DNA from 4 places in the Bradyrhizobium sp. USDA 4486 genome. Region 1 is predicted to be linked to each of the others. Evidence: predicted binding sites of a transcription regulator. Region 1 holds the regulator's gene; each other region holds the start of a gene.

Region 1 (2,199 bases):
AGCTTGTGATGCCGGGCGCCACGCCTGGCCCCGGCCAGATCGTCTATTCCAATGGCTACGCCCTTCACGCGCTCGCGCGCAGCGAGGGGGCCGATACCGTCGATCTCGGTGTTGCCGCCGATACCCTGGACGCCACCACGGCGGGCATCCGCCGCGCCCGCGAGAGCGGCGCCGACATCCTGATCACCACCGGCGGCGCCTCGGTCGGCGACCACGATCTGGTCCAGCAGGCACTGACGGCCGAGGGGATCGCGATCACATTCTGGAAGATCGCGATGCGGCCCGGCAAGCCGATGATGCATGGACGCCTGGCGGCAATGCGCGTGATCGGGCTGCCCGGCAATCCCGTGTCATCCTATGTGTGTGCCTTCCTGTTCATGGTGCCGCTGATTCGCGCGCTGTCGGGCCGTTCCGTGATTCACCATCGCCGCGAACGGGCGGTGCTCGGCCGCGACGTCGGCGCCAACGACCAGCGTGAGGATTATCTGCGCGCACGGCTGGAGACGCGCGACGACGGCACGCTGATCGCCGTTCCCGTCAATCACCAGGATTCCTCACTGCTTGCGAATCTCGCTGCGGCACAGGCACTTCTGGTGCGCGCGCCGTTCGCGCCGAAGGCCGAAGCGGGCACGCCTTGCGAGGTGCTGCGCCTGCCGGTCTGAACGCGCCGGCTACACGCGTGGCGCGAACTTTGTCGCGTTCACGGTAAATTAAGCAGTTGCGGAACATGTATCGAACATATAGTGTCCGTTCATGATTTGTTTCGAGCATGTAGCGGCTTATCGCTGAATTCAGCGTCTCGGAATCGAACGACATCAACCGGGGGATTTTGGTCGAGATGTTAACGCGCAAACAATACGAGCTCCTGCGGTTCATCAGCGAGCGATTGAAGGAAAGCGGCGTGCCGCCCTCCTTCGACGAGATGAAGGACGCGCTCGATCTGCGCTCGAAGTCGGGCATCCATCGCCTGATCACCGCACTCGAGGAGCGCGGCTTCATCCGCCGCCTGCCCAATCGCGCCCGCGCCATCGAAGTCATCAAGCTGCCCGAGCTGCAGGCCGCGGCCGGCAACCGCCGCGGCTTCACGCCGAGCGTCATCGAAGGCAATCTCGGCAAGGTGAGGACGACGTCCAGCCCGCCCGCCGACGAGGGCGAGCGCCCCGTCGCCGTGCCGGTGATGGGCCGCATTGCGGCCGGCACGCCGATCGAGGCGTTGCAGACTCGCAGCCATACGATCAGCGTCCCGCCCGACATGCTCGGCTCGGGCGAGCATTACGCGCTCGAGGTGCGCGGCGATTCCATGGTGGAAGCCGGCATCCTCGACGGCGACATGGCGCTGATCCAGCGCAACGAGACCGCCGACACCGGCGACATCGTGGTGGCGCTGATCGACGACGAGGAAGCGACCTTGAAGCGCTTCCGCCGTCGTGGCGCCTCGATCGCGCTCGAGCCCGCCAATGCGGCCTATGAGGTGCGCATCCTGCCGCCGAACCGGGTCAAGATTCAGGGCAAGCTGATCGGGCTTTATCGGAAGTACTGATACCGCAAGTCCTGAGCGCGCTGTCCGCGCGCTCCGGTCGGCATCGCCATCAGAGATCGGAGCGGATGATTGTCCGCTCCCGCTGGATAGTCTTTCTGGTTTCGCTCAGATTATCCGGCCCCTGCTCCGACGCTACATCCTCGGCACGCCGCACCAAGCAGACCGCTTCGGGATGGCTTTTGAAGGTTCGAGGAGACGTCATGCGCAAGATCATCCTGAGCACGGTGGCCGCAGCGCTGATTGCGGGATCAACGTCGCAAGCCGTTGCTGCACCATCGCATCGCCATGTCCGCAAGGACACCGCCAAGGAAACGGTAGCGAGCGAGCAAGTCCGAAACGCGCGCAATGCGCTCACGCAGCCATCACAATCGGTCTGGCCATATTCCGGCTGGTCGGCGCCCGCCGGCCGCTGACACGCGCCCACCGAATGCGCGAAAGCAGGGTTTGTTCCTAGCGCCTTCGGGAAAGATAATGTGATCGCATGCTGCGGTGGCGAGCCGCAGATTTGCCTATAACCGCGCAGACGCTATGATGCTTCCACTCTGATAGAGGCCTGCGCCTCGTAAGACAGAGGCGCGGGTTGCTATCTCCGCATGAGGAGCACCCACGATGTGTGACTACAGCCTGCATGCCGTCGCATCGCGCCCTGCCGAAGTCGG
Region 2 (2,199 bases), 3.5 Mb from region 1:
ATCGCGGCAGCTGCCTGCGGCTGGCCGTAGCCGAGATTGACCAGGGCGGAGATCGCATCCGCCACCGGGCGCGGCGCGCGCTGGTCGTCAACGGCGCCGGCGAGATGAACTACGGCGGGATCCACGTTGGCGAAGGCTGGCGCCTTGTCCTTCAATTCGGTGACGATGCGTTCAGCGACCTTGGGTCCGACGCCAGGCGTGCGCGACACCGCGGCCTTGTCGCGGAGCGCGATGGCATTGGCGAGATCGGCCGGCGCCAGCGTACCGAGCACCGCGAGTGCGACCTTGGCGCCGACGCCCTGCACGGTCTGGAGCAGGCGAAACCATTCGCGCTCCTGGTCGGTGCGGAAGCCGAACAGTTTTATTTGATCCTCGCGAACATAGGTCTCGATCGACAGCACGGCGGCCTCGCCGGGCGAAGGCAGATGCTGCAACGTGCGCGACGAGCAATGCACCTGATAACCGACGCCGCCGACGTCGAGGATGACGAAATCCTCGCCGTAGGAATCGATCAGGCCCTTGAGCTTGCCGATCATTTTAGAACCTCGATCGCGGCGGACACTCCTCTGTCGTCATGGCCGGGCTTGACCCGGCCATCCACGACTTCGCGATCATCAAGAAAGAACGTGGATGCCCAGGACAAGCCCGGGCATGACGACCACGAGTTGCATCGACCGATCATATCCCCACCACCTTCAGCCTGAGCGCCGTGCTCTGGCGGTGATGGGCGTGGGTGATGGCGATGGCGAGCGCATCGGCCGCGTCCGCGGACGGCGGCTCGGCTTTCGGCAGCAATATCTTCAGCATCATCGCGATCTGTTGCTTGTCGGCGTGGCCGGCGCCGACCACCGTCTTCTTGACCTGGTTCGGCGCGTATTCGGCAACACTGATGCCGAACATTGCGGGCGCCAGCATGGCGACGCCGCGGGCCTGGCCGAGCTTCAGCGTCGCGACGCCGTCCTTGTTGACGAAAGTCTGCTCGACCGCGGCTTCGATCGGCTTGTGATCAGACAGAACCGCCGCGAGCCCCTCGTGGATCGCGAGCAGGCGGCTCGACAGCGGCAGATCGTCCGGCGGTTCCACCGAACCGCAGGCGATGTAGACCAAACGATTGCCCTCAGCCTCGATCACGCCCCAGCCGGTGCGGCGCAGGCCGGGGTCGATGCCGATGATGCGAACGGGGCCACGAATCGGGAGCGCAGTCATGGGCCAGTGATAGCGGCTGGCCGCGATGGGGGAAACAGAAACAGAACGGAAGTAACAGGGGATGTGGGGGAGCGGCAGCGGAGCCGCCATCAACGCATTCGGTGTCGTACCCCGCGGAGGCGGGGTACCCAGTACGCCGCGGCTTATCCGTATCCTTCTGGCGTCTCTGGAATACCGGATCGCCCGCCTTCGCGGGCGATGACAGCGGTGGATGAGGCTACCGGACGGCCTACCCGCCCATCTTCGCCATCAGCGCGTCCGACACCTCGAAATTGGCGTAGACGTTCTGGACGTCGTCGTGCTCGTTGAGCAGGTCCATCAGCTTGAGCAGCTTCTCGCCGGTCTCGTCGTCGACTGACACCGTGTTCTGCGGCTTCCAGATCAGCGCGGCCTTGCGCGGTTCGCCGAACTTGGCTTCCAGCGCCTTGGCGACGTCGCGATAGCTCTCGGTCGAGGCGTAGATCTCGTGGCCGCCTTCGCCGGAGACGACGTCGTCGGCGCCGGCCTCGATCGCGGCATCGAGCACCGCATCGTCATCGGCGACGCTGCGGTCGTATTCGATGATGCCGGTGCGGTCGAACATGAAGGAGACCGATCCGGTTTCGCCGAGATTGCCGCCCGATTTGGTGAAAAAGGAGCGGATGTCGGAGGCGGCGCGGTTGCGGTTGTCGGTCAGCGCCTCGACGATGACGGCGACGCCGCCGGGGCCGTAGCCCTCGTAGCGGATCTCGTCATAGTTCTCGCCGTCGTTACCGGCCGCCTTCTTGATGGCGCGCTCGATATTGTCCTTCGGCATGTTCTCCTGGCGCGCGGCGATCACGGCGGCGCGCAGGCGCGGGTTCATGGCCGGGTCTGGCGTGCCGAGCTTGGCGGCGACGGTGATTTCCCGCGCCAGCTTGCCGAACAACTTCGACTTCTGCGCATCCTGCCGCCCCTTGCGGTGCATGATGTTCTTGAATTGGGAATGTCCGGCCATGCGTGGTCTCGTAATCG
Region 3 (2,199 bases), 120 kb from region 1:
TCTGGACGAGAACGCCGCCGAGGGTGAAGTCGACGTTACGACTGCCGAGGAAGATGTGATCGTACTCGACGCCCACCGACCAGTTTGGAGCGAAGCCAAATTCGAGACCGGCGCCGACCGTTCCGCCCCAGCGGGTTTCCCGGGCCGATCCGAAGGTAGTGCCTGCACCCACGAAACCTGGCGCGACGATGAGGTCGTATTTGTCGCCCACGACCGCGCCACCACCCTTTACGTAGAACAGAACGTTATTCCAGGCATAGCCGACCTGGCCGGTAATCAGGCCGAAGGCATCGATCCGGGTACGGTTCTGCTGACCCGGGGCAGTCGGGCTGATGTTGTTTCCGCTGAAGTCAGCCCAGTTGCCCTGGCCTTCCAGGCCAAACACCCAGTTGGCGGATTGCCAACGATATCCGATTTGACCGCCGACCGTGCCGCCCGACGCGTCATGGCAGCCGTCTGTGATCAGCGTGCCGACGACCGGTGTCACGAAATCCCAACAATTGCGGCTCGTACCCCAGCCACCGTTGATGCCGATGTAGAAGCCGCTCCAGTCGTAAACGGTCGCCACCACCGGTGCCGGAGCCTTGGTGTAGGGACGCGCCGCGAGATCCGCCGCGCTTGCGGGAGCCGACAGGCCCAACGCTATTGCACTGATTGCACCAAACAAAATCTTATTCATTGCAGTCTCCCCAGTTTCGTCCGCTTCTCGAAGTCCCCGAAACGGTTGATCAGGCGCGACGCCCATATGGACTCAATTCCAAGGCAACCGTAGCTCAATGGTGAGGCAGAGTCCGTCTCCGAAATGCAACAGTCAGGGACCATCTGAGGCGTTTCTAACTTGATGAATGTTAAGCGCTTTTGCCCGTTGCCGGGAACCGGAAAAAGTTCCATCCGACGCTTGCTATTTTTGACGCCACCTCCGCCCGGTCCTGCCGCGCGTTGAGTGCGATCTGCACAAGAACAAATCTGGAACAAGCCAAGGGCTGATGCTATATGTGGGGATAACCTGAGGGGCGACGGGCTGATCACCCCGCGCGAGCGTATAGGTCGGCTCAACGGGGCGGCGGAGCTTCGCGGCGGGCGGGTTCGGCCTTTTGACATTCAATGGCATTTGGAGTGGAGAGCGGCGATGGCGGGAAGCGTCAACAAGGTCATTCTGGTTGGAAACCTCGGCAAGGACCCCGAAATCCGCCGCACCCAGGACGGGCGGCCGATCGCGAATTTGAGCATCGCCACCTCGGAGACCTGGCGCGACAAGAACAGCGGCGAACGCAAGGAAAAGACCGAGTGGCACCGCGTGGTGATCTTCAACGAAGGTCTCTGCAAGGTCGCCGAGCAGTACCTGAAGAAGGGCGCCAAGGTTTACATCGAGGGCGCGCTGCAGACCCGCAAATGGACCGACCAGAGCGGCGTTGAGAAGTACTCCACCGAGGTCGTGCTGCAGGGCTTCAACTCGACGCTGACGATGCTCGATGGTCGCGGCGGGGGCGGAGGAGGCGGCAGCTTCGGCGACGAGCCGGGCGGCGATTTCGGCTCCTCGGGTCCCGTCAGCAGCGCGCCGCGCCTTCCCGTGGCTGCCGGCGGCGGTGGCCGCAACAGCGACATGGACGACGATATCCCGTTCTGAGGCGGGCCACCCCGCGACAACGGGCCGGATCGGGCGGCGCGTTCCACGCGAGGTCAGCAGATCGTACTAATCGGCGGGACGGGCTCGGGACTTCCGGGCCCGCTTCACGTTTGGGATGAACTCGGATCGCGCCCGGCCAGCGGGCTCGCCGGGGCTCCTGCCGCCCGGTTTGACAGGGGCCAAAGCGCAATTCCTGCAAGCTGCTCCGGAAGCCGCCCAAGTGGCGGTCGCAGGGGCTTAAGTTATTGGAAGAATGAGCGGAAAAAGCACCTTGGGACGGGCCGTAAGGGTGGTTATCGGGGCGTCGATGCGCTATATGATTCCCAGATAAACCTCACCGGATTTCCCCTTGGCTGACGACGACAACAAGCCCGGCGACCAGCCGGCGCAACCCTCGGACATTCGCCCCGTCTCCATCCTCGACGAGATGAAGAAGTCCTACCTCGATTACGCCATGAGCGTGATCGTGTCGCGCGCGCTGCCCGATGCACGCGACGGCCTGAAGCCGGTGCATCGCCGCATCCTGTTCGCGATGAACGAGAAAGGCTACACGCCCGACAAGAAGCACAAGA
Region 4 (2,199 bases), 110 kb from region 1:
GCGGTCGCCAAACCGAGCGTTCGCAAGTTCCTGGGCTTCAGCTTTACCGGCGGAAGTGAACCACCGCGACGGCGCATCGCGCCGCAGGCGCTCGCCCGCTTCAAGGTAAAAGTTCTGGAGCTGACGCGACGCACGTGCGGTCGAAGCCTCGTGCAGATTACCAAGGAGTTGTCAGCCTACCTGATCGGGTGGCGCGGCTACTTCGGCTTCTGCCAAACCCCGTCGGTGTTGCGCGTGCTTGACCGGTGGATCAGGCGGCGGCTGCGCGCCGTCGTCTGGAAGCAATGGAAGTATGGACCCGCTCGCTTCGCCGAGCTGCGACGCCGTGGCGTCGGCCGGGATCTGGCAGCGCAAACTGCCGGCGCCCCGCATGGCCCTTGGCGGCTCGCGAACAGCCCCGCGCTCGCCATTGCTCTGCCAAATAGCTTCTTCGCTTCGCTCGGCTTGGCTTCCGTCACGGGACAGTGGCCTGCATAATCCGCCGAACCGCCGTATACGGACCCGTATGTACGGTGGTGTGGGAGGGGAGGAGTCGCGAGACTCCCCCCTATCCCGATTTTCGCGCGCCGCTGATTGGCGCCGGTCACGTGCGGATTCCCCAAACCCGCACTCGACCGCGAACGAAGGGCCGACGCTTCGCCTGTTCCAGATCCCTCACTCCTGCCAGATGCCGCCAGCGCGCCAACAATCCGTTGACGATTCGCAAAGTCCACTGGAAATCCGCCCTCGTTCTTCCTACGTTCGCTGCCATACCCATCGGCGCCGTTCCCGGTTCCGGGCGAAGCGCGCCTCCAGCGTCGGCGCGCTCGCGCACCCATGGGATTCCTTGAGGGCAACTCGGATGGATGAAGTGATCAAGGCGAAGCGCCAACAGCAGAACGCGGGCTCCAGCCTGCGCGCAATTACGATCCGTGGCGCGCGCGAGCACAACCTCAAGAACATCGACGTCGAGATTCCCCGCGACAAGCTCGTGGTGTTCACCGGGCTCTCCGGCTCCGGCAAATCCTCGCTCGCCTTCGACACCATCTACGCCGAAGGCCAGCGCCGCTACGTCGAGTCGCTCTCGGCCTATGCCCGCCAGTTCCTGGAGATGATGCAGAAGCCTGACGTCGATCAGATCGACGGGCTGTCGCCGGCGATCTCGATCGAGCAGAAGACGACGTCGAAGAATCCGCGTTCGACCGTCGGCACCGTGACCGAGATCTACGACTACATGCGCCTGCTCTGGGCCCGCGTCGGCGTGCCCTATTCGCCCGCGACCGGCCTGCCGATCGAGAGCCAGACCGTCTCGCAGATGGTCGACCGGGTGCTGGCGCTGCCCGAAGGCACCCGCCTCTATCTGCTGGCCCCGGTCGTGCGCGGCCGCAAGGGCGAGTACCGCAAGGAGCTCGCCGAATGGCTCAAGAAGGGCTTTCAGCGCGTCAAGATCGACGGCACCTTCTACGAGCTGGCCGAAGCCCCTGGCCTCGACAAGAAATTCCCGCACGACATCGACGTCGTGGTCGACCGCATCGTGGTCCGCGCCGACATCGGCCAGCGCCTCGCCGAAAGCTTTGAGACTGCGCTGAAGCTCGCCGAAGGCCTCGCCGTCGTCGAGTTCGCCGACGCGCCGGCCGCCACCGCGCCCGCCGAGGAGAAGAAGAAGACCGCGAAGATCCACGACAAGAGCGGCCCCGAGCGCATCCTGTTCTCGGAAAAGTTCGCCTGCCCGGTCTCCGGCTTCACCATCCCCGAGATCGAGCCGCGCCTGTTCTCGTTCAACAATCCCTATGGCGCCTGCCCGGCCTGCGGCGGTCTCGGCGTCGAGCAGCATGTCGACGAGGACCTCGTCATCCCCGAGAAGGACCTCACCTTGCGCAAGGGCGCGATCGCGCCCTGGGCCAAGTCGTCATCGCCCTACTATACGCAGACGCTCACCGCGCTCGGCAAGCACTACAAGTTCACGCTCGACACGAAATGGAAGGACCTGCCGAAGAAGACGAGAGACGCGATCCTCTACGGCTCCGGCGAGGACGAGATCAAGTTCTCCTACGAGGACGGGGTGCGCTCCTACGACACCAAGAAGCCGTTCGAGGGCGTGATCACCAACATCAACCGCCGCTACCGCGAAACGGAAAGTGAATGGGCGCGCGAGGAGCTGGCGAAATATTTCCACGACGTGCCCTGCGAGGGGTGCAAAGGCTTTCGGCTCAAGCCCGA

Evidence for each region. Region 1 encodes LexA, which represses DNA repair genes until DNA is damaged. Its sites were predicted from a motif close to TGTTCNNNNTGTGTTCNG; they were not measured.
Region 2: a site for LexA is predicted at 1,237-1,254, ahead of ruvC (crossover junction endodeoxyribonuclease RuvC). Genes of this name have one in related genera too.
Region 3: a site for LexA is predicted at 957-974, ahead of ACVWY3_RS10400 (single-stranded DNA-binding protein). Genes of this name have one in related genera too.
Region 4: a site for LexA is predicted at 728-745, ahead of uvrA (excinuclease ABC subunit UvrA). Genes of this name have one in related genera too.

Annotation. Positions count from the first base shown of each region.
Region 1 covers NZ_JBSRZV010000001.1:2,003,866-2,006,064, reverse strand. The annotation lists gene ACVWY3_RS09830 (molybdopterin molybdotransferase MoeA) at 1-662, shown strand, start outside; gene lexA (transcriptional repressor LexA) at 839-1,540, shown strand; gene ACVWY3_RS09820 (hypothetical protein) at 1,741-1,953, shown strand; gene ACVWY3_RS09815 (hypothetical protein) at 2,150-2,199, shown strand, end outside.
Region 2 covers NZ_JBSRZV010000001.1:5,541,232-5,543,430, forward strand. The annotation lists gene ruvA (Holliday junction branch migration protein RuvA) at 1-536, opposite strand, end outside; gene ruvC (crossover junction endodeoxyribonuclease RuvC) at 679-1,206, opposite strand; gene ACVWY3_RS26255 (YebC/PmpR family DNA-binding transcriptional regulator) at 1,436-2,182, opposite strand.
Region 3 covers NZ_JBSRZV010000001.1:2,122,600-2,124,798, forward strand. The annotation lists gene ACVWY3_RS10395 (outer membrane protein) at 1-679, opposite strand, end outside; gene ACVWY3_RS10400 (single-stranded DNA-binding protein) at 1,130-1,627, shown strand; gene gyrA (DNA gyrase subunit A) at 1,977-2,199, shown strand, end outside.
Region 4 covers NZ_JBSRZV010000001.1:2,118,006-2,120,204, reverse strand. The annotation lists gene ltrA (group II intron reverse transcriptase/maturase) at 1-477, shown strand, start outside; gene uvrA (excinuclease ABC subunit UvrA) at 842-2,199, shown strand, end outside.